One region of the Sporosarcina sp. So3-204 genome, then DNA from elsewhere that is predicted to be linked to it. Evidence: riboswitches for the same ligand, from Rfam matches in the RefSeq annotation. Region 1 holds a riboswitch; each other region holds the start of a gene.
The links. A riboswitch is a leader RNA that binds a small molecule or an ion and turns the genes downstream of it on or off. The one in region 1 is predicted to bind S-adenosylmethionine.
Positions count from the first base shown of each region.

Region 2: it holds a riboswitch for S-adenosylmethionine, as region 1 does, so the genes downstream of both, AC3RV6_RS12405 (LLM class flavin-dependent oxidoreductase) here and mtnK (S-methyl-5-thioribose kinase) in region 1, are expected to answer to the same signal.
Region 3: it holds a riboswitch for S-adenosylmethionine, as region 1 does, so the genes downstream of both, metK (methionine adenosyltransferase) here and mtnK (S-methyl-5-thioribose kinase) in region 1, are expected to answer to the same signal.
Region 4: it holds a riboswitch for S-adenosylmethionine, as region 1 does, so the genes downstream of both, AC3RV6_RS14220 (hypothetical protein) here and mtnK (S-methyl-5-thioribose kinase) in region 1, are expected to answer to the same signal.

Region 1 covers NZ_CM176485.1:1,314,679-1,322,542, reverse strand. The annotation lists gene pgeF (peptidoglycan editing factor PgeF) at 1-611, shown strand, start outside; gene AC3RV6_RS06320 (ABC transporter permease) at 714-1,706, opposite strand; gene AC3RV6_RS06315 (sugar ABC transporter ATP-binding protein) at 1,708-3,213, opposite strand; gene AC3RV6_RS06310 (sugar ABC transporter substrate-binding protein) at 3,270-4,358, opposite strand; gene mtnA (S-methyl-5-thioribose-1-phosphate isomerase) at 4,375-5,412, opposite strand; gene mtnK (S-methyl-5-thioribose kinase) at 5,409-6,608, opposite strand; SAM riboswitch class I at 6,678-6,853, opposite strand; SAM riboswitch class I at 7,001-7,105, shown strand; gene mtnW (2,3-diketo-5-methylthiopentyl-1-phosphate enolase) at 7,170-7,864, shown strand, end outside.
Region 2 covers NZ_CM176485.1:2,512,419-2,520,282, reverse strand. The annotation lists gene AC3RV6_RS12420 (ASCH domain-containing protein) at 1-283, shown strand, start outside; gene AC3RV6_RS12415 (hypothetical protein) at 292-735, shown strand; gene AC3RV6_RS12410 (hypothetical protein) at 943-1,266, shown strand; SAM riboswitch class I at 1,415-1,527, shown strand; partial or broken gene AC3RV6_RS12405 (LLM class flavin-dependent oxidoreductase) at 1,625-1,903, shown strand; gene AC3RV6_RS12400 (GNAT family N-acetyltransferase) at 2,023-2,532, shown strand; gene AC3RV6_RS12395 (MetQ/NlpA family ABC transporter substrate-binding protein) at 2,581-3,408, shown strand; gene AC3RV6_RS12390 (methionine ABC transporter ATP-binding protein) at 3,439-4,518, shown strand; gene AC3RV6_RS12385 (methionine ABC transporter permease) at 4,460-5,110, shown strand; gene AC3RV6_RS12380 (MetQ/NlpA family ABC transporter substrate-binding protein) at 5,141-6,001, shown strand; gene AC3RV6_RS12375 (MetQ/NlpA family ABC transporter substrate-binding protein) at 6,017-6,844, shown strand; partial or broken gene AC3RV6_RS12370 (LLM class flavin-dependent oxidoreductase) at 6,860-7,864, shown strand, end outside.
Region 3 covers NZ_CM176485.1:2,768,655-2,776,518, reverse strand. The annotation lists gene pckA (phosphoenolpyruvate carboxykinase (ATP)) at 1-684, opposite strand, end outside; SAM riboswitch class I at 871-990, shown strand; gene metK (methionine adenosyltransferase) at 1,180-2,385, shown strand; gene scpC (succinyl-CoA:acetate CoA-transferase ScpC) at 2,550-4,070, opposite strand; gene AC3RV6_RS13580 (LytTR family DNA-binding domain-containing protein) at 4,223-4,873, opposite strand; gene AC3RV6_RS13575 (NAD/NADP octopine/nopaline dehydrogenase family protein) at 5,099-6,199, shown strand; gene AC3RV6_RS13570 (class I adenylate-forming enzyme family protein) at 6,400-7,864, shown strand, end outside.
Region 4 covers NZ_CM176485.1:2,879,508-2,887,371, forward strand. The annotation lists gene AC3RV6_RS14195 (sigma-70 family RNA polymerase sigma factor) at 1-71, opposite strand, end outside; gene AC3RV6_RS14200 (hypothetical protein) at 243-860, shown strand; gene AC3RV6_RS14205 (FMN-dependent NADH-azoreductase) at 1,063-1,707, opposite strand; gene AC3RV6_RS14210 (YqhV family protein) at 1,950-2,222, opposite strand; gene AC3RV6_RS14215 (UPF0158 family protein) at 2,442-2,834, opposite strand; gene AC3RV6_RS14220 (hypothetical protein) at 2,892-3,170, opposite strand; SAM riboswitch class I at 3,245-3,350, opposite strand; gene AC3RV6_RS14225 (STAS domain-containing protein) at 3,654-4,505, shown strand; gene AC3RV6_RS14230 (polysaccharide deacetylase family protein) at 4,850-5,776, opposite strand; gene AC3RV6_RS14235 (glycosyltransferase family 2 protein) at 5,773-7,152, opposite strand; gene AC3RV6_RS14240 (glycoside hydrolase family 16 protein) at 7,188-7,864, opposite strand, start outside.

The DNA.
Region 1 (7,864 bases):
CCTTAAAGTGTGAGCTGAATAATTTCGTTTGCGCAAATCAAACACATAGTTCAAATTTTTACTTAGTTACATCTGATGACATTGGGCGCGGTGCCGATAATATGGATACAGCTATTATTGATACTGACGCCTTATATACGTATGAGTCAAATTTGGTATTATGTAGCTTCACTGCCGATTGTGTACCCGTTATTTTTTATCATGAAGTGAAAGGTTTAATTGGAGTGATTCATTCAGGCTGGCAAGGTACAATCAAAGAAATTACGCCAAAACTTTTTGAACATTTAAGAAAGGTTGACCAATGTAATCCAAAAGACTTTCATATACAGATCGGTGCAGCATTAAGTCAAGAAAAGTTTGAGGTTGATGAAGATGTTTATATGAAATTTAAAAATCTTGGCTACGCGGATGAATTTATTTATTATAATAAACAAACTAACAAGTATCATATCGACAACCAAAAAACTGTTAAGAAGCAATGTGAGTTAGCGGGCATTCCTACTGAACAAATTACAATTGATCCGACCTGTACTTTTATTAGCCCAGAAGGTTTTTCTTATCGTGAGGACAAGAAAAGCGGAAGGCATCTGAGTTTTATTATGAAAAAGTAATTAAATATACAAAACTGGTGGCAGTCCAACATGCACAATTGCATGTTCGATTGCCACCAGTGATTTAGACTATAGAGAAAAATGTGCTAGTGTTCCAAATCTTTACGTACTTGTAAAACGGTTCTTAGCATGGATATAGGTCACCGCAAGCGCACTTACAAGAACAGTACCTTTAATAATATCAAATGCATAATATGGTAAATTTAATATTGTTAACCCGTTCAATAAAATACCAATTACAGCTGCCCCGAAAAATGTACCTATCGCATTTGGTTTTCCTGCACCTAAGACAGAATATCCAACAAATACTGCAGCGACAGCCTCCATTAATAAAGGTGCTCCAGCATCAATCTGTCCCGAACCTACACGTGCTGTAAATAATATTCCCGCCATCGAAGCAAAAATTCCGGAAACGACATATGCAGCGAACTTTACCTTTTTCACATTAACGCCTGACAACGTCGCCGCTTCAGCATTTCCGCCCGTCATATAAAGTACTCGTCCCCAACGTGTATGATTTAAAACTAGAAATGCTAGAAATACCATAACTAGCATAATCCATACTGGTACAGGTAGTCCGAGCATTTTTCCTTGCCCGATCCAAAGGAAAGCTTGAGATAATTCACCAGGTGCATTGCCACCTGATACTAGAGGCATATTATTATAAATAGAATACCCCTCTGTATAGGTCCGGTGTAATCCTGCCACAATATACATCGTACTTAATGTTGCTAATAAGTCTGGAATCCCGATGACAACAATTAGTAGCGTATTGAATACCCCTACTAAAACACCAACTAAAATCGGCAAAATGATTACAAGCCATAAAGGCATATCATACCAAACCATTAGTGAGGCTGTGATAACTGTTGATAATGACATCGTAGAACCAACAGACAAATCAAAACCATTCACAACAAGTGTAAATGTGACCCCCAATGCAAGTAATGTAACGATGGCAATTGAACGTAATATATCTGAGAAGTTATTATATGTGAAAAACGCATCATTAATCAAACTAAAGAAAATAATAATTAGGATCATTAATGCGATTGTTCCATATTTAAATAGAAGATGAATCCCTTTATCTTTCATACTATTCTTCCTTTCCACCACTAGCGTATAACATAATCTTTTCTTGTGTTGCTTCTTCATGTGAAAATTCTTTCACAATTTGACCATTATACATAACTAGAATTCGATCTGAAATACCCATTATTTCATGGATTTCACAAGAAAAGTAAAGACAACCATTGCCTTTATCTGAAATCTCTCGAATTAATTTAAATATATCAACTTTCGCACCGATATCTACACCTTTTGTCGGTTCATCAAATAAGTAAAGTCTAGAATTTAACGACATCCATTTTCCAATCGCTACTTTTTGCTGATTCCCACCACTTAAATGTACAAGCGGCATGTCCACACTTCCTGCTTTAATTCGCAAACGACTAATAATATCTAAAGAAAAATCTTTTTCTGCTCGTTTGTTCATAAAAAAGCGTGGTGAAAATTTACGTAGATTAGGAAAAGTCGCATTTGTTTGTAAGGATTCATGTACAAAAAGCCCTTCTTTTCTACGCTCTTCAGGAATTAGCGCCATTCCTGCCTTTATTGCATCGGATGGGTGTTTTGCTCTGACCATTTTGTTATCTAATTGAATACTTCCCGTTTTATAACGCGTATACCCAAATAATGTTTTTGCAAGCTCGGTCTTTCCAGCGCCAACTAATCCAACAACACCAACAATTTCACCTTCTGAGACTGTAAAAGATAGATTATGTAATTTATGACCATCTGAAAGATCCTTTACTTCTAATAAAGTTGGACCAATTGTTTTTTCGTGATAACCAAGTTCAAGACTAAATGTTTCACCTAACATCGCCTCGATAATCTCGTTTTCAGTAACTTCAGATGTAGTGAATGTTTTAATTGTTGTTCCTTCTCTCATGACCGTAATACGATCACTAATTTCAAACACTTCAGGCAGTCGATGTGAAATATAAATACAACTAACATTTTTATTTTTCAAGTCATTAATTACAGAAAATAGTCTGTCTGATTCCTGAACAGATAAAGGCGCAGTTGGTTCATCGAAGATAATAAGTTTAGCTGAATGCACAAGTGCACGAGCGATAAGAATCAATTGCTTTTCAGCAAGTGATAGTTTAAATGCAGGTTGTTGAACAGCAATATTGTCGACTTGCAATTGTTGTAAAGCAAGGCGAGCTTGTTCATGAAGCTTAGATGTTGAAACAAATAAGTTTCCGCCTTTTGCAAATGAATCAAGCATGATATTTTCTGCAACGGATAGTTCGGGAACAATAGCCGTATCTACTTCTTGGTATACACAATAGATGCCTAGTTCTTTAGCTTGCTTTGGCGATGGAAATTTTACTATTTCATTATCGATTAAAATTTCACCGTCATCCTGTTGATATGCACCTGAAAGTATTTTCATCAATGTGCTTTTCCCTGCACCATTTGCACCTAATAATGCGTGGATTTCCCCTCTTTCAAGATGAAATTCTGCATTTGCCAGTGCTGGAACTTTCCCGAAGTTCTTATTAATACCAATCATCGAGAGTAATGTGTTCACGATGGAACCTCCCTATTTAATAATGAAGCTGTCCTTTTATAAAGGACAGCCAATGTTAATTATTTCAAGCTTTCTTCTAATTCTTTCAAAGAAGATGCGTAACCTTGATCACTTACTCCCCAACCATCGACGTATTCATGAAGTTCGTTTGTCGTAACTGTTTTTTCTGGTAATTTTGAAGCATCTATAAAGACTGGATTTAGAACAACATGTTCTTCTGGCTGTTCACCATTAATTTTTTGGTATGCATAACGCACTTGAATACGACCAATATCAGCTGGATCAATAGCAGCTGAAGCCGCCCATGGGCTATTTTCTTTTTGAATCATTTGTAAATCTTCGTCGCTCATATCAATACTATATACTTTAATATCTGTACGCCCTGCTTGTTCAATCGCACGTACAGCACCCTTTGCAAATTCATCCCATGCAGCCCAAACAGCTGTAATTTCGCCTTCGTTAGGGTATTGCTTTAGAATTGCTTCCATTTGGGCTTGTGTATCTAATGCTGTATTAGCAGTTGCCGCACCAAATGTCGCTACTTCTTTAATGCCAGGATTATCTTCTAAAAACTTAGCATATACAACTTGTCTTCTTTCCATCGGTGCAAATCCAGCTACCCAAATTTTCACGATATTCCCTTCACCGTTTGTATCTTCTTTCAATTTTTCAAGCGTCATTTCAGCCATTAATTCATCGCCTTGTTCCAAGACAACTACACCATCTACTTCAACCCCTGCATCAAATGCAACGACAGGAATTCCTTTTTCTATTGCTTTTTCAACACCTTGGTTCAATGCTTCCTTCGTTCCGTGGTCAATTAGAATGGCATCCATTCCTTGATTAATTGCTGCATCTAAATTAGATGCCATTTTAGAAAGGTCACCTTCTGAAGTAAATACAGTTACTGTACCACCAAATTTAGCGGCTTGTTCCTTAACACCTTCAATATACTGCGCTGAAAATGTACCAAGATTCTGTTGCATAATTAATGCGATTTTCTTATTTGCTAATGGGTTATCTGACTTTTCAGCCGCGTCATTCTTTTTTTCTGGCTCTTTAGAAACTTCACCTTTAGGCTGGCATCCAGCTAATAAAATACCGATTACTAGTAGTGCACTTAATAGCCAACGTGTTTGTTTTTTCATGATTGATACTCTCCTTTTATTTGCCTATGAAGCGCTGAATATTTTCTATATAGTTTGGTTCTATAATACCTTTTTCCGTAATGATTGCTGTTATGTATTTTGCTGGCGTTACATCGAATGCCGGATTATACACTTTCGTATTTAAGGGCGCAATCTGTTGTCCCGCAATAACTGTTATTTCATCGGGATTACGTTCTTCAATTACAATACTCTCGCCGTTATGAATCGTTAAATCGAAAGTTGATGAAGGTGCTGCCACATAAAATGGAATGTCAAATGTATGCGCTAAAATGGCTAAATTCATAGTCCCGATTTTATTTGCCGTATCCCCATTTGCAGCTATTCGATCTGCTCCAACGATGATTGCTTCAATATCTTTGGTATGAATTGTATGGGCCGCCATCGAATCGGTTATAAGTGTGACGTCCACACCTGATTGTTGTAGTTCCCAAACTGTCAATCGTGCGCCTTGAAATACAGGCCGGGTTTCACACGCGTATACTTCAAAGTGTTTTCCACGTTCACTTCCTAAATGAAACGGAGCGAGGGCGGTTCCATATTTCGCTGTAGCAATTGAGCCTGCGTTACAAATTGTCATAACCCTTTTTTTATCTTCAAGTAATGTAAGCGCATATTCGCCAATATTCCTGCAGAACTCTTCATCCTCAGCATGTATAATAACCGCTTCATTTATTAGCATTACTTTCGCTTCTTCGACATTTTTCGCACTTAGGACAAGTTTCAACAACCGCTTCAATGCCCACATCAAGTTGACTGCAGTTGGACGAGAACCTGCTAAGTAATCAAAATCCTTTTTTAATTGAAGCTGGAATTCCTCTATATTGGATGTTTGATAAGACCTTCCTGCTATTGCAAGGCCATAGGCTCCAGTAATGCCAATTGCAGGTGCTCCACGCACTTTCAAAGTTACGATTGCGTCATAGACATCTTTTATCGTTTCAAGCGTTAGATTTTCAATTTCTAATGGTAATTTTTGTTGATTTAAAATGACAATTTGATCATTTGTCCATTTAATGGATGTTGGTATTGTCATTTTATTTCCTCCCGAACTAAAGCAAGTACTGCTGAAATAGTTGGTAACGTTGATCTATTCAAAATCAGTTTTTCACCTATTCGCAATGCTTTTTTCTTTAATGAAATTCGTTTCTCTTCATCCTTAATGCCTTCCAAATCTTTCACAAGTGCCAATCCTATTGTTCTGCGGATTAATTCACAACCAGCAAATCCAAGCGTGTCGCTAAATATCTTCTCTAGGATATTTTTTTTATACCCATCAATTTTTGCAAACGAATCAACTGAATCCTTGTCCCAAAGTTCTGAGAATGTAGAAGTAAAGACATTCCAAGTTTCGTCAATCTGCTGGAGAACTATTTCTTGTTGACTGCCTTCTCTCGTAATAACCTGAAACACTAAATTTGCAATGAATTGACCAATGTCGAATCCGATAGGTCCGTAAAATGCAAACTCAGGATCAAAAACCTTTGTTTCCGTTTCACTTACAAAAATACTTCCAGTATGCAAATCACCGTGTAATAAAGCTTCTGCTTCAGTTAAAAAAATTTTTTTCAGCTTGGCAACTTCTAATTTCAGCAATGTATTTGCCCAAATTAATTCGACATCTGATTTCAATAAATCTTCTATGTTATTTGTTTCTGCATTGAAAAATGGATCTGTAAAAACGAGGTCTTCTGATATTTTGCACAGTTCTGGATTGGAAAATTCCTTAACTAACTTCTTCTTTTCAAAAGGATGCAAGGCAAAATCCGATGTATAGAATAGTGTCTTAGCAAGATACTCACCAATATCTGATGCAAGCAACGGATAATTATTACCTGCAATTAATCCTTCTCTCGCAACCGTTAAATGTGATAGATCTTCCATAATCGTTATTGCTAATTCAGTGTCAATTTCGTATACTTTTGGCACTAAAGCAGGTACAAACTCTCCGTGTTTTTTCAAAGCATTCGCTTCAATTTCTGCACGTTTCAAAGTTAGCGGCCAGCTCTCTCCAACTACTTTTGCATAAGGCAATGCTTGTTTAATAATTAAAGACTTTTTTGTAATAACATCTGTTAATAGAAAGACATAATTTAAGTTTCCATCGCCAATTTCCTTACATATCAAATCGGCATGCTCGGAATAAAAGCGATTGTTTTTTGCGATTTCAATCGCTGACTCTTTAGTTAATTCAACATATTTCTCATATATAGCTGTTGTCACATCACTCATCCTTTCTTTATCCAAAATAAAAAGCCCTATCCATAATGGAAAGAGGCTAAAGAATAAGAAATTCCTTGCCTCTCATCTTTCAGAATCCATACGTTTACACGTCATCATCTGATGGAATTAGCACCGTGCCCTACAGGAATAAAATTCCCAGGCGCCAAAGTAAAAGCGCCCCGTTTCACAACGGTATTAAGGTCGGTTGCTGGGCGTCATCGGGCCAATTTCCCTATGCCAGCTCTTGATAAGAGTTATACAATTCAAAAAGTTATGCTATTTAAATAATATTCTAGCACTTAATTGCAAGTCATGTCAATTCTATTTTTTCAGTTTTTGATAATATTGACAAATCTCTTTATGAGTGAAATAATCAGACTACGATTTTAATTGAATAGCTAATCTTATTTAGAGTTGGTGGAGGGACAAGCCCAATGATACCCGGCAACCGAACCTTCAAAGGAAACGGTGCTAATTCTTGCAGCTAAATTGCTGAACAATGAGAAGTCGTTCTTGAAACCTCTTCTAAATTAGAAAAGGTTTTTTATTTCGTAAAGGAGCTGAAATAAAATGAGTGGTCTAACAGCAAGTTATCAACTATACGGAAAGCAAGGTTCAATTGATAAGAGAGCAGAAAGCATTGCACTTGGTTTAACAATTGGATCATGGACAGATCTGCCATTACTTCAACAAGAACAATTAAAAAAACATAAAGGTATTGTTGCTTCTGTCACCGAGTTCCCAGAAACACCTCATCCACATAAACCCGGGTTAATTAAAGCAGAAGTAAAAATCACATATCCTGCTGCAAACTTTTCAGCAGATTTACCAGCAATACTGACAACCGTATTTGGTAAACTATCATTAGATGGCGAAGTTAAACTATTGGATTTAGAATTTGATGATTCACTTTTGCAACACTTTCCTGGTCCACGTTTTGGTATAGATGGGATTCGAGGTAAACTTAATGTACATAACCGACCATTAATTATGAGTATATTTAAAGGAGTCATTGGTAGGGATCTAGATTACCTTACTGAACAACTTAGACAGCAAGCACTTGGTGGTGTGGACCTTGTCAAAGATGATGAAATTCTTTTTGATAACCCGTTAACCCCTTTTGAAAAAAGAATTTCAATTGGAAAAAAAGTGCTGCAAGAAGTTTTTGAAGAAACGGGACAACGTACATTATATGCAGTTAATTTAACCGGACGAACGTCAGACCTAAAAGATAAAGCAAGAAAAGCAAGAGAACTAGGTGCGGA
Region 2 (7,864 bases), 1.2 Mb from region 1:
TGAAGAAGATGTGAAAAAAGTACTAAATGGAGAAAAAACGGCTACTCGTCGTAATGGCGTTTATGCATATCCTGGAGAAGTAATGGTTCTTGATGGTAAAGAATTTACAGTGAATTCTTTATATAGACAAACTCTTGGTGAGATGACAGACGAACATGCAAAACAAGAGGGTTATGCAGATATGTCCGATTATAAAAACATGATCTTGTCTATGCATGAGGGTATGCCATGGCTTCCTACGATGAAAGTATGGGTGCATGAATTTAGTTCGGCACAGAAGTGATGTTCTAAATGAATTTTGACTTCTATAATGTGCTTGTTTTTATGCATATTGTAAGTGCTGTTCTGTCCATAGGTCCATTATTTATTTTAATGCCAATTATCAAGCGTTTACGCGGTGTTGGAATGGATATTGAAAAGGCGTACTTAGGTATTATTAATGTCATCATTCGTCTTGTTATGCATGCAGGTCATGTGCTTGTGGTTACTGGTGTTCTTTTAATTCTTAATGGACCATGGCCATGGTTTACGTCATGGGTTGTATTGACAGTTGCTGTTATGGGTATTTCTGCTGTATTCTTAGCAACAGGCTTTACAAGAGTTTTACGGGTGTTGAACGCACCAGGTAGCCGTAAAAGTGAACTACTCGACCGGTTAAATAGAACGTCCTGGCTTTATATTGGTCTTATGATCATTATGCTCTGGCTTATGGTTCAGAAACCAATACTTTGGTAAATAAATATTTCTACATAAAAAAGTTGTGCGTCTACTATTGACGCACAACTCTTTTTCAGTTTCAAGAAAACCTAAATTGTCAACGGTATATACGCTGATCGCGATGGATTAATTGGCTTGATATAGTTCCTAAAAGCCCATCCATAACATATATTACAGTGAAAGCTAAAAAGAATTAAATAATAACATGGTGGAGGTGTGAGGAACTTGTTTCAACCATCACAATATAATGAAAATGAGAACCGAAATAATAATAGCTCTAAAGATAGGGGAGTTATTCTTGCACTTTGGGGTTCAGCCATATCTACATTCGGTGACGCATTACAAACGATAGGCGGCGCAATTGCAATAGAAGAAGGGCGAATTGAAGATGCACAACAGCAACAACAACTTACTAATTTACAAAACCAAATAGACGATTTGAAAAAAGAGCAAAGAGCAAATAATACTACAAGTCCCGATATTGAAAAGCTGAACACTTTGATGGAAAAAATAGTAATGCGATTAGATAAAGATGACAGTAAATTTTAAGTAGGTAATAACGCCTGCTATTAAAAAATCACAGTTTGAAGAATAACTAGTTTTCTTTAAAAGAAGTTGACAATTCACTTTTTTATGTAGTATGATAGCTTCTAATCAACAGAAGAAATAAATAATTGTACTTTTAAAATTTAATAGACTCTTATTTAGAGTGGTGGAGGGAATAGGTCAAATTAAACCCGACAACCAGTAGATGATCTATATGAAAAGGTGCTACTTCCTACAGATTTGAATGGATTTGAAAGATAAGAGGAAGACAATTCAAACCTCTTCTAAATTGAAGCTTTTTTTTATGCTTAAATCCGAGTTAACTGATATGTATAATTAATAAAAGGAAGGAGAGAAATGAATGAGCTATAAGCTTGGTATACTCGATCAGAGTTCAGTTTTTCCTGGTACTTCTGCAAACTACGGATTTCAACATACGATTCACTTGGCCCAAATAGCAGCTTAATCCCCATAAGTATTGATTTCGCATTTAATCGCTAAAACGAATTCGATACGGATTGGTTCAGGCGGAGTAATGTTGCAACATTACAGTCCTTATAAAGTTGCTGAAAACTTTCAAGTATTATCAACTCTTGCACCTGAAAGAGTTGATTTAGGAGTAGGAAAAGCACTAGGAGGATTTCTGTTATTTAAAAAAGTACCGGAGAGTATTATTGAAAGATTTAGATAGCTCCTAGGTTATATTTTTTAATTATAATACCTAGTAAATTGATATGTTAAGTTTGGAGGAATAGAATAATGACAAGTAAATTAATAATCGAAGATATAAAAGAGAATGATAAGGAAGAAGTTAGGCAGCTATTAGTTGAAAGTTATCTGCAATATGAATATGACCATAAAGATCCTACAATGTGGGAATCATACTTGAAAGATATTACTTTTTCTGTAGATAACCCAAATGTTGATAAGATCCTAGTTGCCAAAAGTGATTTAAAGATACTTGGTAGTTTGCAATTATTTGAGTCATCTCTTAAAGCCTATAATAAACCAGAGTTAGGGATTACTTCACCGATTATACGTCTTCTTGCCGTTCGACCGAATGCTAGAGGTCTTGGTGTAGCACAAGAGTTGTTAAGGAGTGCAATTGCTTATTCGAAATCAATTCAAGCAACAGCTATTTATTTGCACACAACTGACTCAATGCGAAAAGCGATTAAATTGTATGAGTGGTTCGGCTTTAAACGTGATACAACGAAAGACTTTGGTACAGGGGAAGTAGTAGTAAAATCATATCGACTTGATCTATAAAGTTAGATTGAACCAGTTAATAAATGAAAATATAGAGGAGTGAGGATAATGAGAAGAATATTATTGCTAGCTGTTTTATCTGTAAGTTTATTGGTAATTGGTGCATGCGGCAAGGATGAAAAAGCAGCTTCAGCAAATAATCAAGTGGCTAGCAAAGAAGTAACTTTAAAAATTACTGCATCTTCAACACCGCACGCCGAAATATTAGAATTTATTGCACCTGATTTAGAGAAAGAAGGTATAAAAATAGAACTTGTTTTGACAACGGATGGAATTATTGCGAACGAGCAGACTGCGAACGGGGAACTAGATGCAAATTTTTTCCAGCATACACCGTATTTGAATCAAATAAACAAAGATTTGGGTTTGGATCTAGTTAATGTAGTCGGAACACATATTGAACCATTTGGCGTTTATTCTAAAAAGATTAATTCAATTGAAGAGTTATCTGTTGGTGCAAAAGTAGCGATTCCGAAAGATCCAGTTAACTTTTCAAGGGCGCTTCAATTATTTGCTTCAGCAAATATTATTGAATTGAGTGAAGAGAAGACTACGGATTACTTACTATCAGACATTACAAAGAATGATAAAAAAGTAGAGTTCGTTCCGGTTGATTCGGTCATGTTAGTACATTCGCTTGATGACGTAGAGGCATCAGCGATAAATACGAATTATGCGCTAGAAGCAGATTATAAACCTTTAGATGATGCTTTAATAATTGAAGGTAATGACTCCCCGTATGTGAACATTTTAGTATCGCGTCCAGATAATAAAGATAGTGATGCAATTAAGAAGCTAGCTGCTGCGTTAACTACAGAAAAAGTTAGGGAATTTATTTTAGAGAAATATGACGGAGCCGTTGTACCCGCATTTTAAAATAAAAAGAAAGGAAAGGAGGTTACTGCTTTGATTGAGTTTCAAGGTGTATCAAAAGTATTTGATAGTGGTGGGAAAAAAATTGAAGCATTAAAAGAGGTTAATTTGACGGTAGAAAAAGGGGATATTTTTGGTGTCATTGGATTCAGTGGTGCAGGTAAAAGTACGCTCATTCGCACTGTTAATCTACTAGAATATCCCACTTCAGGTGAAATTATTGTTGAAGGTAGTAATCTAGCAAAGTTATCTCCTAAAAAGTTACGTGGTGCGATGCAAAATATCGGAATGATTTTCCAGCATTTTAATTTACTTAATTCTAAAACTGTTTTCGATAATGTCGCGCTTCCATTAGTATTTAGCAATACAAAAAAGAAAGAAATTGATAGTCGGGTGGATGAAGCACTTCGTTTTGTCGGTTTGGAAGATAAGGCGAAAAGCTATCCTGACCAATTATCTGGTGGACAAAAGCAACGTGTAGGAATTGCGAGGGCGCTTGTAACAAATCCTTCAATTTTGCTTTGTGATGAAGCGACATCGGCTTTAGATCCACAAACGACGAAGTCAATATTGCAATTGCTGAAACGTGTGAACAAGGAGTTTAAAATTACTATTTTAATAATTACACACGAAATGGAAGTTATTAAGCAGATTTGTAACCGTGTTGCTGTTATGGAAGGTGGTCGAGTAATCGAATCAGGGGAGGTATTTGATATATTTGCACACCCTAAAACAGAAACTACCCGAAACTTTGTTCAGTCGGTCGTACGAGATGAAATACCTGAAGGAGTCTATAGATTACTAGAAAAAGATAATCGGATTGGTCGAATCTTCAAACTAGACTTTTTAGGTTTAAGTGCCGGTCAACCCATCATCTCCAATGCAGCAAAAAATTATGAAATTGATATTAATGTGTTATTTGGAAGTACGACAGAGATTCAAAATATCTTCTTCGGAAACTTAATTGTTGCGTTAACAGGTGCAGATACCGAGATTGAAAAGGCTTTACGGTATATTAAAAGTCAAAATGTCACGGTAAAGGAGGTTGTACTAGATGGAAATCAGCAACGAGATTATCATGAAAGCAGTTTGGGATACGCTCTACATGGTTAGTGTATCACTCTTTTTTGGAAGCATAATAGGAATATTTCTTGGAATATTGCTTGTAGTTACAAGGAAGGGGCATATTTTAGAGAATAAAATAGTGTTTTCATTAGTAAATCCAGTCGTCAATACATTCCGGTCAATTCCATTTATCATTTTACTTGTTGCAATTATTCCATTCACGAGACTTATTGCAGGAACGTCGATTGGTACGACAGCTGCGATTGTTCCGCTTGTACTCCATATTGGCCCCTATATTTCGCGGCTAGTAGAAAATTCGCTATTAGAAGTAGATGAGGGAATTATTGAAGCTGCGAAAGCAATGGGGGCTGCACCATTTAAGATTATTTTCAAATGCCTAATTCCAGAAGCTTTTCCATCTTTAATCCTGAGTATAACGACTGCGACAATCGGACTAATCGGTGCAACTGCAATGGCAGGCGCAATTGGTGGCGGTGGACTTGGTGATGTAGCAATCACTTACGGTTATCAACGCTTTAGTACAATTACCATGGTAATTACAGTAGTCATACTTGTTGTGATGGTGCAAGGTGTTCAAACGATTGGAAATTTGTTTGAACGGAAAATGAGAAGAGTGTAGAAAAATAAAAAATAGAATAGGGGAATTTAGATGAAGAAGTTTGTATTACCAATCATTTTAGTGTTGGGAGTATTTTTGGCAGCTTGTTCAGCTAATACAACAAAAGCAGATAGTAAGAAGACAGAGGAACAGGAAATAAAAGTAGGAATCAGAGGTTCGGAGCTCCGCACTTGGGAGTATTTAAAGGAAAGAGCTGAAAAAGAAGGGATAAAAATTGAACTCGTTAATTTTACTTCTGCCTTTGACCCAAATCAGGCTTTAGCTGCTGGCGAAGTTGATATAAATGCGTTTCAACATATCGCCTATTTAGATTTTTATAATGAAAGTAATAAGACTGATCTTGTCCCAATCGCAACAACGATTATCGCACCACTCGGATTGTATTCTTCTAAATTCAATTCCATAAGTGATATTCCAGATGGTGCACAGATAGCAGTACCGAATAATGCACCTAACTGGGGGCGTGCTCTACTTTTGTTGCAAGAAGCGGGATTGTTGACAGTTGTTGATGATTTTGATGGCAGTGGCGGAGCAGATAAAATAAAAGAAAATCCGAAAAATATTGAAATAGTACCAGTAGATTCGGCTAGTGCACCACGTTTAATGGAAGATACGGCTGGTTCAGTCATTAATAATGGGACAGCAGTCGAAGCAGGGCTAACTTTAAAAGATACATTAATTCATGAAAGTAAAACTGCAAAGCCTTATATAAATATCATTGCGTCTCGTAGTGAAGATAAAGATAATGAAGTGTTTAATAAAATTGTTGCGTTATATCAATCGGACGAAACGGAAAAATTTATAAATGAAACATACGGTGGTAACTATATTCCGACATTTATAACGTTAGAAGAACTAAGTACTTTTAAAGATTCTTATACAAACAAATAAGGGGAGATTTTGATAATGAAGAAATCGAAAATTTTATTGATTTTATTGGCATTATTTACATTGGTTTTGACAGCTTGCGGTAACGATAAAAAAGGAAGCGCGGAGGAGAAAACGACTTTCATAGTAGGAACATCACCTGGGCCTTATAGTGAACTATTTTTAGAGGCTGTTAAACCTATATTAGAAGAAAAAGGATATACGATAGAAACAAAGGTATTCTCTGATTTACTTTCTGCGAACATTGCAATCACAGAAGGTGCTGTAGATTTAAATGTCGATCAACATACTGCGTACTTTAGTAATTTTAATGAAGAAAAAGGTGCGAAATTGACGGCAGTAACACCGATTCCGACAGTTCCGGCTGGTATTTTTCCAGGAAGAAAATCTTCTTTAGATGATATTGCAGAAGGTGATTCTATTGGTATTCCAAAAGATCCATCGAATGCTGCAAGAGCTTATGCGCTACTTCAAAAAGCTGGCTTGATTAAATTAACAGATGGGATTGAGTTAGTTAAGGCGACAGTTAGTGACATCGAAGAGAATCCACATAACTTAGATATAATTGAAATGGATTCTGCACAAATTCCACGTTCTTTAATTGATCTGGATTACGGTGTGATACCAGGCAGTATCGTTTATTCATCTAAGTTAGACCCTACAACTAAATTACTTTCTGAAGACGTGCTGAAAAATTTAGAATTAGTCGCTGTTGTGGATGAACCAAATAAAGATACGAAGTGGGCAAAAGATGTTGCCGCTGCTTATCAGTCAGATGAATTTAAAAAGTACTTAGCCAAACATAATAAGGACGATTACTGGTTTATTCCTGAAGAACTAAAGTAAATAGGAGGTGTTTTATTGGCTCAGAATAGGCAAATTAAACTAGCAGCTTATTTAGTTGGAACAGGAATGCATGTATCGTCGTGGCGTCATCCCGCATCAAATCCAAATGCAAGTATAGATGTAGCAGCGATGCAAAAACTTGCAAAAATAGCTGAAAAAGGAAAGTTTGATATTGCGTTTATAGCGGATAGCTTAGCTGTGAATGGTGAATCGCATCCGCAAATTCTAAATCGATTTGATCCGCTAATTTTAATTACGGCATTAGCAGCTGCGACTGAGAAGATAGGTATTGGTGCAACTGCATCTACTACTTATAGCGAACCCTATACGTTGGCACGCCAGTTTGCCTCTGTTGATCATGTGAGTGATGGGCGTGCTGGATGGAATGTTGTAACAACGGCAGATGCAACTGGTCAAACTGCATTGAATTTTAGTCGTGATAGTCATTGGGAGCATGATCATCGCTATGAACGAGCAGAAGAGTTCGTTGATGTTGTGAAAGGTTTATGGGATTCATGGGAAGACGATGCATTCGTTTATAATAAAGAATTAGGCCAATTTTTTGACCCTAAAAAAGTACATGAACTTAATTATAAAGGAAAGTATTTTTCAGTCAAAGGCCCACTTAATATTGCGCGTTCTAAGCAAGGTCAACCAGTTATTATTCAAGCAGGGGCTTCGGTTCCAGGACAGCGATTAGCAGCCAGAACAGCTGAAGTTGTTTTCACGCGCTGGGATAATATAGTGGAATCAAAAAGCTATTATGCAAAATTAAAATCACAAGTAGTGGGTTTTGGAAGAAATGAAGAAGATTTACAAATTCTACATGGCATATCACCAATTGTTGGAGCGACAGAAGAAGATGCCATACGGAAATATGAGGAATTAAGTAATCTAGTAGATCCATATGAAGGCTTAAAGTTTGTCTCGGGTTATATGGGAAATGTAGATTTTTCAAAGTATGCGTTAGATTCTTTAGCGAGAGATGTTGATTTTCCAGTTGTTAATAGTATTCAAAGT
Region 3 (7,864 bases), 1.5 Mb from region 1:
GACATCGCCATCTTCACCGACGTTTGCAGAACAGTGCATTGGCATAATATTATTTTCAGGTAGTAAATAGTTCATAACTGAGAAGATTGATTTTTTCATCTCGCCTGCATACTCAGTTCCACCAATAAGTACAATTTGCTTTTCTATATTTACAATAATAAAAGTTTCTGAATTGGTTCCATCTACTGCTGGATTAGCCTTAAAAGATGGTGCTGCAATAACTGTGAATTGTGCTTTATGAGACGCCAATTCTTCCTCAGTTGGACGAATAAATAATTGATGTACAAAAAGGTTTTGCCACGCATATTCATTTACAACTTGAATCGATAACCGTGATGCTGTATCTGCACCAGCAAATCCTTTAAAAACATATAATTCGTCTTTTTTACTTAAGTGAGCAATTACTTTTTCATATAATGAATTAAAGACTTCTATAGAAATTGGACGGTTTATATTGCCCCAATCGATTTTGTCTTTAGATGTTGCTTCTTCGACGATATACTTGTCTTTAGGTGAACGGCCAGTATATTTTCCTGTACGTGCTGCTACTGCACCATCCGCTGAAAGTGCAGCTTCTCCACGTGATACTGCTTTTTCTACAAGTTGTGGAACTGAAAGTTGTGTGTGCACATTTTCGCCTGAAAGAAGATTTTTAAGCTCGTCATTAACGCTAACTGAGATCATATTTGTTTACCGTCCTTTACTTGATTTCCCATTTACTTGGGTGTCTTTGTTGATTAACATCCTATTCTTGAATTAGTATAACACATTTAAATTAATTTACTATAATAATTACATCTTTCACATTTTATACATAAAGAAGTTTGACATATTTCGATTTATTACGTAATATGTATTAATGAACGGATACTCTTATCCTGAGCTGGTGGAGGGGCAGCCCCTGAGAAACCCGGCAACCTGCAATAACATTTACTGTTAGTGTATAGGTGCCAAACCTGATGCAAGGTGCAAATCCTTGGACGATAAGAGTGAAGGGTGCTTACAAACATACGCCTTTCCTCATGTGTTTTACGTGAGCGGAGGGCTTTTTTGCTACGATTGCCCTTAAACCTCGTGTACGTAACTCGTAATGGTTTGGAAATCGATCCCCTGTAAATCAGGTGTTACATGGGAAAGTGAGTACCGTATCAATCTCGTAGGTTATTAGGAGGAAATCATATGACGAACCGCCGACTTTTTACATCGGAATCAGTGACAGAGGGACACCCAGACAAGATGTGTGATCAGATTTCTGATGCTATTTTGGATGCGATATTAGAAGAGGATCCAAATGCTAGAGTCGCTTGCGAAACAACTATAACTACAGGACTTGTTCTTGTTGCAGGTGAAATTTCTACAACTACATATGTCGACATTCCGAAAGTAGTTAGAGAAACAGTAAAACAAATAGGTTATACTAATGCGAAATATGGCTTCGATTGTGAAACTTCTGCTGTTTTAACTGCAATCGACGAACAATCTGCAGATATAGCTGCAGGTGTAGATAATGCCCTGGAAGCTCGTGAAGGATCAATGACAGATGATGAGCTTGAGGCAATTGGGGCAGGGGATCAAGGATTGATGTTTGGATACGCTTGTAATGAAACTCCAGAATTGATGCCTCTACCTATTAGTATGTCACATAGGCTAGCACGGAAACTTGCGCAAGTGAGAAAAGAAGGTATTCTTACTTACTTACGTCCGGATGGAAAAACACAAGTAACAGTTGAGTACGATGAGGATAATAAGCCGCAACGTATTGATACAATTGTTATTTCAACACAGCATGATCCTGATGCTACGCTTGAAGAGATTAAGCGTGACATTCGAAAGTATGTTATCGAACCAGTTGTTCCAGCTGAATTACTGGATGCAGAAACGAAGTATTTCATCAATCCTACTGGCCGTTTTGTAATTGGTGGTCCGCAAGGTGATGTAGGCTTAACAGGTCGTAAAATTATCGTTGATACTTACGGTGGTTATGCACGACATGGTGGTGGTGCATTTAGTGGGAAAGACGCGACTAAAGTCGATCGTTCCGCTTCTTATGCTGCTCGTTATGTGGCAAAAAATATTGTCGCTGCAGGACTTGCTGAAAGCTGTGAAGTTCAACTTGCTTATGCAATCGGTGTCGCACAACCTGTATCTATTGCAGTTGACACATTTGGAACAGGCACAGTCGAAGAAAGTAAACTTGTTGAAATCGTTCGCGATCTATTTGATTTACGCCCGTCAGGAATTATTAAAATGCTTGATTTACGTCGTCCGATATACAAACAAACGGCTGCATACGGTCATTTCGGTCGGACGGATATCAGTCTACCGTGGGAGCAAACAGATAAAGCTAATTTGTTAAATGAAAAAGTAGCTCTGTTAGTTAAATAATTGTACGCAGGTAGTGAGGGGAACCTCCTATCTGCGTTTTTTGATTTCTTTTAGACTTGTGCAAGTAGTTTCGTGCAAACTATAGTGCTTTTTATATTTTCTGTTTTTCAAAAACAAAAAGAGTTGAGTGGATATTATCCATTCAACTCTTTTTAAGTAATAGATTACTTTTCTACTGCTGATTTGTCATGCATTGTTCCGTGTGAAGCAAGATTCGTATGCCATGAAAATGCTTTTTCTAGAATATGTGGCGTTTGACCACCTCTAGCTTTCGCTTCTTCAAAGTAAGCTCTTGCTTGTGCCTTATAGTCAGGGTGAACACAATTTTCAATAATACGTTCTGCTGCTTGAGTAGGTGCAAGTCCACGAAGGTCTGCATAGCCTTGTTCAGTAACGATTACATCTACATCGTGGTTTGTATGGTCAACATGCGAAACGAATGGAACGATTGTAGAGATAGCTCCACCTTTTGCTGTTGACTGTGTTACGAAAATAGAGATTCTTGCATTTCGAGCAAAGTCTCCAGAACCGCCAATTCCATTCATTACTTTCGTTCCACTTACATGAGTAGAGTTTACGTTTCCGTAAATATCAACTTCCAACGCAGTGTTGAAAGAAATGATTCCAAGTCGACGAATAACTTCCGGATGGTTAGAAATCTCTTGTGGTCTAAATACAATTTTATCTTTATATTTAACTAAATCTGCTGCTAAATTATCTACGCGTTTCTTAGAAAGTGAAAATGCTGTCGCTGATGCAAATTTAACTACTCCTGCATCAATTAAATCAAAAACACCATCTTGTAGAACTTCTGAAGCAACTACAATATCTTTAAAGTTTGAATTTTTCATCCCATTAAGTACTGCATTCGCAACAGAACCAACACCTGATTGTAATGGAGCCAATTCTTCAGTTAAACGGCCTGCTTTAACTTCTTCTTCAAAAAAGTGTAATAAGTTATTAGCGATTTCTTGCGTCTCTTCGTTAGGTTCGAATAGTGGAGATGGGATATCTGGTTCTTCAGATAATACGATTCCACGAACTTTACTAGGATCTACACGAATACCTATTTCACCAATGCGTGTGCCAATATCATATACTGGAATTGCTTCACGCTCACTGCCTTGGTCTTTAGGAATATAGATATCATGAAGTCCTTCATATTCTTTTGGAGCAGATAAGTTAAGTTCAATAATTACATGTTTAGCTTCTTGCACAAAAATTGGAGAGTTTCCAACTGAGCCTGTTGGAATGATTAAACCATCTTCAGTAATTGCTGCAGCTTCAATAATTGCATAGTCGATTGGACCAAGAACGCCTTGACGAATAAGTTCTGCTGAATGTGATAAATGTTGATCGATATAAAATACTTCACCAGTATTGATTTTATTACGTAAAACAGGGTTACCTTGATAAGGAATACGCATATTAATAATTCCTGCTTCAGCCATCGATTGGTCAGCAGCTGGCCCCATAGAAGCGCCAGTATACAGGTTTACTTTGAATTTTTCATTTTGTCCTCTATTTGCTAAAGCTTGTGGAAATACTTTTGGTTCTCCGAAAAGTGTAAAACCACTCATACCTAGTGTCATTCCATCTTCAATCCATGATGCTGCTTCATCTGCTGATACTACTTTGCCTTCAAATGCAGCATTGCGAATAACTTTACTAAGATCTTTCTCCACGTCATCATCCACCTTATATCATTTTGTATCTAGTATATCAGTAATAGAGACTTAATTAACTATTAAGTGACTGAAAGGGCTTTTATTTTGACTAAAGCAAGATATTCACTACATAAAGAAGTAAATTTTGTTATTGCTAAAAATGAACAGCATTAAAAGTTTAGTAATTTCCTAAAGTAACTTGCATAACTTTGACTTACGGGAATCTTAGTTTTCCCCGACATAACTAAGAGAAAAGTAGAGTGCGAATCAGGAAGTATTTCTTCTATATGATTGATATTTATTATATAAGAACGGTGACACCGTATAAAAGTATCTACTGGCAATGATGATTCAAGTTCGCTTATATTATATCTATGTGTACAATTTTCAATTGTAGTATGGACATTTGTTTTTCTATTTTGTGCTTCCAGATAAATGATATCTTTGAAATGTATGGGTAACCAGCGGTCAGAAGATTTAACTGTTAAAAAAGGGGAGACCAATAACTGTGGTTTTCGGGGATAGATGGATGTAACTGCTCCCTCAACAATTCCATCCTTAAAAATTGGCACAGCAATACCATAGTATTGTACGCCGAAAATTTGGCTATCTCTTTCCTCTGAAATTCTTTTTTTATTTTGTAACGCTTTAAAAGTTATCGTTTCCTTATGAATTTCATCCCCAACTTGAATCCCTAAATCAACTTGCTTACTTGGTTTATAATAAATAATTTTTTGTTGATTGGTTATGATAATGGATGTTCCTTCTAATGAATGCTCATTCAAGCCTTCCATTAATAAACAAACCGTCATTGGATCCATGATGATTCACCTCGTGTACTTTATAGGTTCATTATACCATAAACTTAGTAATGCCAATTGTGAAAAGCGTAATATGTAGATTGCTATTTCACTAGCACGCCTTCTTTTTGTAATATTTTAGTGCTATAATATTAAATAATGCAAAAAAATGGTATTTATAGGAATTTAAAAATAACTTTAGAACTATAAAACATTTTTTAGTATTTTCAAAAAATAGGGGGATGAATGATGAGAATTACAGTTGTTGGAGCGGGACATGGTGGAACAACGATAGCAGCGGATTTAAAACAGAAAGGTCATTATGTAAAGTTGTTGAAAACGTCGCAGGGTTTGCATAATGAACATTTTGATTTACTTAAAAATAATGCTGGCGAAATTAAAATCATGGAAGGTACTAGACATACATCTGTAAAATTAGATGATGTCACAACAAATGTAGAATCTGCGATTACGGATGCGGAGCTAATTATTATTTATGTACAGACAAATTATCATGAACAAGTGATTAAGCGTATAATACCTTTCATGAATAAAGATCAAATTGTCCTATTAGAACCCGGATATTTATCAACTGCTTACTTTTTAAAGCATAATCAAAAGGGACTAGACTTTACAATTGTTGAAGCGCAAAGTTCACCTATTGATTGCAGAATAATTGAACCTGGGCAGGTAAAAGTTTTGTATAGGAATGTAAGAAATCCTGTCGCGATTTTTACAAAGAAAGATTCTTCTGTTATTCAGAAAAAGTTGGATGAGCTAAAATACAATTTTGTTTATCTTGACTCCATAATAGAAGCAGCGCTTCATAATCCGAATCTCATTGTCCATACGATTGGCGGAATTATGAGTATCCCTAGAATTGAATACACTGACGGAGAATATTGGATGTATAAAGAAGTATTTACTCCACATGTATGGAACTTAGTTGAAAATCTTGATAATGAAAAAATGAATGTACTTGAAAAAATAGGTGCAAAAAGAATGCCCTATGTAGATGCGTGCAAATTTCGAAACTCTGAAGATTTAACATTAGATAGTAAAGCGGTATTTTTAGATTATGCGAAGAATAGTTCACCTGAAGGTCCGCTAGTTCCAAATTCTAGGTTCATAACAGAAGATGTTCCAGAAGGATTAGTATTACTAGAATCATTGGGAAAGATGTTAGATATTGAAACGCCGACATGTACGGGTTTGATTAATATTGCATCTGCTGCATTGAATAAAAACTTTAGACTGAATGCTAGAACTATAGATGATTTTGGAAAAGAAAACTTAGACCAGATTATTGGCGCGCTGAGACCTATTAAACCCTCAAAAATTGTATAGATTTAAATAACTTATTAAATCTTTAATACACACTTCTCACTTTACATCGACTATTTACCTCAGAACATACACAACAAAGGAGATCAACGATAAAAATTCGTTGGTCTTTTTCCGCTTTCCACCTATCACTTATAGTATTTGTAATACTCTGACTGTATAGTATCATAGTTATTAAGGATAATATGGAAAGGATGGATGGTATGTTAACATTCGGAAATATTATTAGACAAAATGCTTTAAAATATGAGGGAAAGCCAGCAGTTATTTTTAAAAACACAATACTTACTTATGGTGAATTAAATGTAAGGTCTAACCAACTTGCAAATGCATTTAAATCGCAAGGTTATCAAAAAGGGGACAAAGTATCTGTTCTGATGAAAAATAATGCTGTATATGTTGAAATTATAGTAGCACTTTCAAAAATAGGCGTAGTAATTGTGCCAATGAACTACCGATTAATTGGAACAGACATCGATTATATAATAGAGAACTCGAATAGTCGGGGAATTATTCTTACTTCTGATTATGTAGAAGAATTGAACTCATTGGAGAGACTTAAGCAGTTGGATACGATTTTAATTGTGGGAGAAGTTGAACATGAATTGACGACCGATTATGAGGATTTTATGTTAGGAGCATCTGTTAGTAACCCGAATATTGATGTGTTAGAGGAAGACATTTTCTATATGGGATATACTTCTGGGACGACCGGTAAACCAAAGGGTGTCGTTATTTCACACCGTTCACGTATTCTGACAGGCATGGTAGCAGCTTATGAGTATAAAATTGATGAATCAGATATCCACCTTGTCGGAGGCCCTATTTATCATGCTGCTCCGTGGATTTTCTTAGTCATGCAACTTATTGTAGGTGGAACTGTCATAATTCATGAAGCATTTCAGCCGGAAAAAGTATTAGAAGACATTAGTAAATATAAGATTTCCAATACATTTTTAGCACCTACTATGTACAGCTTTTTAGTGAATATGACAGAAGAACAGGATAAGAAATTTGATAAATCATCAATCCGGGTCCTAATTTCGGCTGGATCACCACTTGCGACTAAGTTAAAACAAGATATACTTAATTATTTCGCAGAGGCAGATTTACATGAATTTTATGGTTCGACTGAATCAGCCATCACGCTAAACATTAAACCGAAAAATATTAGAAATAAAGAGCGTAGTGTCGGTTTACCTTTCCCATTTGTTGAATGTGCTATTTTGGATGAAAATAAAGAATCAGTCAAGCCAGGAGAAATAGGGGAGCTCTATTTTAAAGGACCATATCTTCTTGATGAATACTATAATAATCCAGAAGAAACAGCTGCTTCATTCTATAACGGATACATTTCTGTTGGAGATATGGCGATGCAGGATAAAGATGGATTTTATTATATCGTCGATCGAAAGAAAGATATGCTTATTAGTGGTGGTGTGAATATATATCCGAGAGATGTTGAAGAAGTTTTGTATATGCATCCGGATATATTAGAAGTTGCAGTCATTGGCGTTCCAGATTCAATTTGGGGTGAGGCTGTCAAAGCAATTGTTGTGACCCGTGATGGTGTGAGTTTGAACGAGCAAGATGTCATCGATTTTTGCGAAGGGAAAATAGCCGGATATCAAAAACCTAAATCAGTAAATTTTCTTTCCGCACTTCCAC
Region 4 (7,864 bases), 1.6 Mb from region 1:
TGTGTAAGCATTAATGAAAGGAATGCATCATCATTTCCATTTATCGCTTGCATCGTTTGTTCTATGTCCATCAAGTTCCCACCTCCAAATCCTCTTATACATTAGACAGCCAGTTATTGAAAAAGTTTGTTTTTTATTGTCAAATATTATTATAGAATTTTAGTTGGACCTAGGCAAAAGTCCAATCGCTATTAAATAGTGTTGCATACACTGGGTAGAATCGCTTGAAAGGGGAGAAATAGATGGTAAATCACCAACCAGATGGATTTGGCCAACAACAATGGTTTCCACAATTACCTGAAGGTTACAATGGACATAATCAACCAAATCAAAGTTTTCATGGGCAAGGCGGAGGGTTTCCGGGTCAAGGATTTCCTGGGCAAGGCGGATTTCCAGGCCAAGGTTTTCCAGGGCAAGGCGGATTTCCGGGCCAAGGGTTTCCGGGCCAAGGCGGATTTCCGGGCCAAGGGTTTCCAGGGCAAGGCGGAGGATGGAATCCACCTGGACACGGTGGAGGATGGAACCCACCAGGGAATAATTACCCAGGAGGCGGGCATGGTGGCGGGCATGGCGGCGGGCATGGCGGCGGACAGCAAGGCGGACAACAGCCAACCTCGGCACCTCCTAACTATGCACCAGAATACCCTAGCACTCAACTTTACGCCGTAGATCCCGGTGCAATTCGAGGGTGTATGTACCGTTACACGTATGTTTGGACATCTAGACATCAAGGTTTTTGGTTCTACCCGACATATGTAGGACGCACTTCCGTTGCTGGCTATAGATGGCGCAGTAGACGAAGAAGATGGGAATATTTCGGCATAGACTTAAATAATATTGACCGCTTTTCTTGCTATTAATAATCATATAGACGCAAAAACGCTAGTTGCCTTAAAAGCAACTAGCGTTTTTTATAACTTCTTACTAACTATTTTAATGTGAAAATGCCACCATAAATACAATCCAATTAAGGTGATGAACAGTGAGCAAATAAAAAAGCCATCAATCATTAATAGAAAAGATGACTTTTTCCTTGATAATTATAATTCAAATTGCTAATTCTTATACTGTAGCCGGTTGAGCAGCAAGTGATTTTGCAACTTCTGCTACTTTTTCAAGGCCTTGGGCAATCAGTTGCTCCGCTTGATCTGGCATTGCGTTATGACCTTCGATGATCACTTCTTCGATTGACATACCGAATACTCCGCCAAATACATTACGCATATACGTAACAGCCATTTCCATAGGCGCAGTTTCAGGTGTTGAATAAATGCCACCACGTGCATTTAAGAGTATCGCTTTTTTCTCAGGCATTAAGCTAATCAACTGACCTTCTGGGCTATATTTAAATGCATATCCTGATTGATATACATAATCAATAAATGTTTGTAGTGGTGCAGGAATTGTTAAGTTCCAAAGTGGGAAAGCGAAAACTACTACATCTGCAGCCGTTAAAGCATCCATTGCCTTTTGTTTAGTTGCCACAATACGTTGCTCAATGTCAGATAATTCTTCTCCGCTTTGCATTTTACCAAAAGCATTGAATAAGTCTTGACCAAAGTATGGCATATCTTCTTCAAACACATCAAAAGTTGTTACATCAATATCTTCTGCACCTTTTACTTCTTCCATAAACGTTTCATACATTTTGCTTGATATTGCCTCTGTTGCTGGGCGGTTATTTGCTTTTACAACTAAAATATTCATTATATTTTCCTCCAAGGTGTTTTAGTTTATCATTCCGAAAATGTATTTTCTGTTATCGAACCAATTACTTTATTCTACAATATCAATATATCCTAAGTCTACTTATCGGACTTGAAGGTATTTTAAGAACCCATCTTTAGAGTTCAATAAAAACTTAAAATCACCACTACATCAAAAAAGCTGTTTAATTAGGAATTCTCCCAAGTTAAACAGCTTAGTTAAACCGTTGCCCGCACTCGTCCTTAATTGGCTTTCAAACTGATAAGAATTAAGGTAATTCCTGCAAACAAGCAAACCATTCGAGTCAAAGAAACCTTTTCTCCTAAACCCATTAATGCAATTCCCGTTGTAATAATTAACACGCAAGGTCCCACTAATGCCAATAATGTATTGATATAAAAGGCTTTTTCTAAATCATTCAATTTGTACATTAGCATTGCAGCCGTGATATCTACACTACCTGAAAAAATCCTTAACAAGATAATCATCAAAAGTGCTCTTTCAATCAATAACAATGCTCCTTGTATTTAAATTTTTCCATATTAGACATTGTACAGTGTATGTAAGTTTTAATACTTTCATTATAGAAATATGAAACAGATCAGCTTATTACTTCATTCAATTTATACCAGATCCCCCACCACACAATATTCAGTTGTATTCATTGAAACGAAAAAGTACCAGCAATTAAAACAGTATAAAACCGTTTTAGTCGCTGGTACCTATTTTATTCTTTATTTGTTTTCACTCAACCAAATAGTCATTTTGTTTTCTGCATATTCATTTTCGTACGTATACCATTCATCACCAAGATCCAAAGTATGTAGTTTATCCTTAAACTTTTGGATTGGCTTTCGTTCTTTGAGCATTGTTAATAAGTGCTCAGATGTATCTTTATCCTGTTCATTAGCGAAAAGCACCATTAAATCATATGCTTCAGTGGATAAAATTTGTGGTATCACAACTAAATCCTTTGTTGCATCACTATCATCCCAAACAATTATAGGTTCTTCTATGTCCGATTCCGGATTATCTACGACTATCTCTTTTGTAACTCGATTATAAACACTCGACATTTCCTCGTTGTTAAATAAAAACGCTTCAACCAATTCGTTCAATAAAGACATTAATATACCACCTTTTCAATTCTAAATAAAATTTGTAATCATTTCGATTTTGACAAATCAAAAGACGATGTGTTCACCAAATACATCGTTCATTATATCACGTTTCTTCTGCTCTACTATTAAAGTCAAACGATTAATCTCTTCCTGCAGCTTCTTAATCTCATCCAATTCTTCTTGGATATAAGCCTTCGATATTGAATCGCCTTTTTCAAAGTAATCAATTTTCTTTTGCAATTTAGCGATTTCATGATGCCGCCTCATCGAACTGGAAGAACTTGACACTTTATTCTCTTGTAATTGTTCACGTTGCGCATATAGATCTTGTAATTTCTTCATAATAAACCCCCAATTTTTTCAAACAAAAACCCTTCCCTAAAAGAGAGAAGAGTTTTTTGCATACAAAAAATTTCTACTCATCATTCAGGTGTGGTTCCTCCTGTTGGATGTAGCACCTTACCGGCTGGCAGGTTGCTGAGACTTCGTAGGGCCAATTCCCTCCATCTCTCTTGATAAGAAAAGAGTCTGTTGTTCGATTAGCTTAATTATAGGGTGAGTTTAGCTTGAAAGTCAAATGGTTTAAGGATTCTCAAACATTTAAAGTCCTTCTTTTCTAGAAATAAATCTTTATTTCTTAGGAATCATACAATGCAAAAACGAGTGCCCATGCATACTGTTATGTCTAATGGGAATGCAGATTATTTTACCAAACTCGCGAAATTTAATAGTGGGTAAAGGACATGTTAGTTCAGTTGACAGTATATCTTTTAGTATAATTATTTTTATAGTTTAAAGTATACATATATGGGAATAAAATATTCAATGTACATTAATCTAGGGGGAAGAGATTTGGAAAAACTATGGATAGATGAAGATATTAAAAAGTATGTTAAAGATCATAAACAAGATTTTGAAAACCAATTATTAAGTCAAGCTGTAAATGTTGGAGATAAAATTGACGATATCTTAAGAATTGGGGAAGTTGACCTTATTAACAATGCACACAAACTAGTGAATTATGTCATTAATGGAGATAAACTTACGGAACTTCAATTATTTGCCAAACAAGAAGGAATAGCATGGGCTACCCATTCGATACCGTTATCTTTTAAACTGGAATGGGTACAAGCGATTCGCAGGACTCTTTGGAACCTCATACAAGAATATAACAATGAAGAGCAAAAGTTCACGATTGATATGGTTTTCATATTAGAAAAACAATTTAATAGTCAAATAGATGACTTTTTAAATTCGTTTTTCATTAACTATTCAACATATAAAGATTCTTTGATTTTGGCCCAAAGGGAAATAGTTGAAAACTTATCAGTCCCGATTATTCCGATAACACCAAGCATCTGTATACTTCCCTTAATTGGCGCAATGGACTCATTCAGAACAACCATCTTAGAGGAAAAGGTTTTAGAAGAGATTAACAGACTCCATTTTCAAACATTAATCATTGACTTATCTGGCATAGCAAGTATGGAAAGTAATGTAATTGAGCATCTAATGAAAACGATTTATGGTACATCCATGATGGGGTGTCGCACAATCATTACCGGCTTACGTCCAGATGTTGTTAGACAGTTGATCAGTTTAGGCATTAATTTTGATAAAGAAACGAAAACCTTTGGCACTTTACAACAAGCATTAAATGAATTCGTATTAAAATAGTAAAATTGATAATTAGGAGTAGACTCATTTGCTTATGAGTTGCTTCATTGTAACTGTTAGATTTACTGTATAGGTTTCGGGCAGTATTGGACTTCAGTTTGTAATGCAACCTTATCCGACCTAATTCAGCCTTATATCTAGTTTCTGTTGGTCAGTTCAGGAGTTTGCGTCCGACTTCCTTCAGCCACTACCTCACGATAGCCACCTTGTCTTTCGCTAACAGTTCCTACTGCCAAGCCTGCAGCGGACTTTAACCACTGAGTATTCGCCCATGTGGGGTGCACATCAAAAATTGCTAAGAAGCAGTCCTGTCTCTTAGCAATTTATCCTATATTTATAACCTCTCATTGAGGGAAACTAATAATATTGTCAAACTCTTGCATTGTATAAGAGGGAAAGATGCCATGCCTTGGAATCTCTAATAATGGGAGAGTAGGGTCGGCGTATCCTGGTTCAATCGTCGTGAAGCCTAATGTAACCTCCAAGTCCTGTAATACTTGTAGCGTGTCGTCAGTGTAGACTCCGTAAGGTGATGCAAAAGCAGTAGAGTGTCCAATCCATTCCAGTGAGTAAGCGATATCATCTCGTACCTGTTCAGAATTGTAGACTTCTAATAAAGATAAGCCATCTTCGTTTCTTTGGTGAAGAGAATCGGTATGACTACCATAGTCAAAAACATCTGAGGCATTTGTTAATTCGTCGAGACTAGCATATTGAACCATAGAACTATCATATGCCATAGTATCTTGTAGGATCAAATCTGTAATGATAAAATGCACCGCATAAAAACGATGTTTTTTCAACACAGGATAAGCAAACTCAAATACATTTTTAAGCCCATCATCAAATGTAATCAATACACTTTTTGCAGGTACTTGTTTTTGTTTTGTCATGAACAGTTCAAATTCTCGTAATGACAAAACGGTATAACCTTCATCTGCTAAATAGGCCATTTGCTCAGTAAATTGTTCAAGCGTCACAACGGTATCTATCAATTCACCTTTTTCATTCAGATGGTATTCTTGTAATACTTTTTCAGGGAGAATCTGATGGTAAGTCAAAACGGGTACTTGACTTGCGTATTCTTGTACATCTGCGAAATCACGATTCGCATTAAGTGAAGAAAAGTTTTGTTTACTTAATGGTTTGTTAGCTGCGATCACAGTTGAGTCCACATTCAATACATAATTAAAAAGACCTAAGAAGAGAGGTATAATAATCAGTAAAAAAGCAAAGGTAAGTAGTAGATTGGAAACCAAATGTTTTTTCACGCTTGCGATCCTCCCCTGCTTTCTTTGACTTCAAGTCGTTTGCTCTGATTAAGTGTGACAGGTTTTCCAATTCGGTCTGAACGACTCCAACCGTTTTTGTTGAAAAAATAAAGAATGGTGCCGAACGTAACAAATATTACTTCGGTTATTCGGTACAGGACAATTTCCAGTGGAAGGTAAAGAATAATTGATAGAAAATCTTTGGCACTGTATTTGTGCCCCAGTCTTCTAGAAACAAATAAGGTGGCAATATTAAGCGTCAACGCCAGAGAGAATGAAATTGAGAATAAGAACATCATCAATGTGACATGCGTTTGAGTAAATAGTAAAATAAGTGGAATAAATAGTACAGAGTACGCAGAAAGTGTCCCAAGTAATAGTGAATCTATGAGCAAAAAAGTCGAGATATTGAACTTCATTTTTCGATAAAAAGATTTTCGATATGTGATCATACAATCGATGAAAGCTTTTTGCCATCGTATTCGTTGTTGGTACAAACTCTTGAAACTGGCAGGACATTCAGTGTAACAAATCGCCTCATGAACAAATACAATCCGTTTTCCTTTTAACACTGTTCCAATTAATTCTTGGATTCTCAAGGTAATGTCCATATCCTCACCAACGGTTTTTCGATATCCTTTCGTTTGAATAAGAACACTTCGTTGAAACGCACCAAATGCTCCTGCGATGACGGTGAGTGAACCGAGCCTGGATTGCGTCGTTTTATTCATATAGAATCCGGTTAAGTATCGAACGACCTGGAACTTGATTAACCCTGGAATGTTGAAGCTCGGGGAAAAGTGCTTTTCTTTATGAGTAAAAGCTTGAACGATATTCACAAGTCCACCTGCGGCAATCACTGAGTCTTCAGCGAAAGCCTTGTTCATTTCACGTAATGAATGAATGTCTAGAATGCTATCTGCGTCCAGAGTGATGATGATTTCTTTTGTTGCGTAAGCGATTCCTGCATTTAAAGAATCTGCCTTACCACCGTTGTCTTTATCAATAACCCAGACGTTTGGATAGGTTGTCGAATGATAGATTTCTCGGACGTGTTCATACCGTAATACTTCTGTAGGTCGTTTGGAAGAGATCTGCAAATCTACACGTGAACGTAGTATTTCTAGTGTTTGGTCTGTAGACCCATCATTGATGAAGATGAACTCAACGTTGTCATAATCGACAGTCAACGCTCCATTCAAACAATTTTCAATAACAAGAGCTTCGTTATATGAAGGAATTAGGACACTCATCCCTTTTTCTATTGGAGGATTCATACCTTTTTGCTTTTTACTTGTGTAGAGTGGAATAAATATATATAGAAGTTGGAAGAAGGTAAACACACAAAAAAAGAGTAACGTAATGAATAATATCAAAAATTATCCTCCCTTATACTTTATGCTCATCCATATTACTGACTCAGTGAAGATAGTAATTTATAGACTTTCACGTAGTCGATTTCAAAGTGAACGGGAAATTCAGTTGTCGAATTGGGCACCCCTGGCCAATCACCTCCAATAGCGGTGTTTAGATAAAGATACATCCGCTCCTGAGGTATATTGTTTGTAGTTGTAAAGCGTTCAACGTCATCTATCAGCCAGCGAATAGAGTCTGGGGACCACTCAACACTAAATGTATGAAATTCTTTTGAGAAATCTTCTCCTTGGTAAGCGCGACTCTCACTCGTCAACTTACCTGTATTATCTAATGAGTGAATAACCATCCAGACTTCGTTTGGCTTATGTCCTAGCAATTCCATAATGTCGATTTCAGGAAGCCATGTATTTTTCTGATCCGTCATCATCCAAAAAGCAGGAAAAACCCCTTGACCTGCGGGAAGTTTAGCTCGCATTTCAATCTTTCCATATAGCAAATCGAATGTATTTTTTGTATGCACAGCGCCGGATGTATAGTTTCTTCCTTGATAGCGTTCTCTTTTACTTGTTAATCGCAATATATTGTTTTCGACCAGGATGTTATCTGGTTTGTAGTATTGGAGTTCGTTATTTTTTTCAGCAGCCCAATCTTCGACATTCCATTTACCTGGATCTAAACAGCTTGTGTTAAACATATCTTGCCATATCAGTT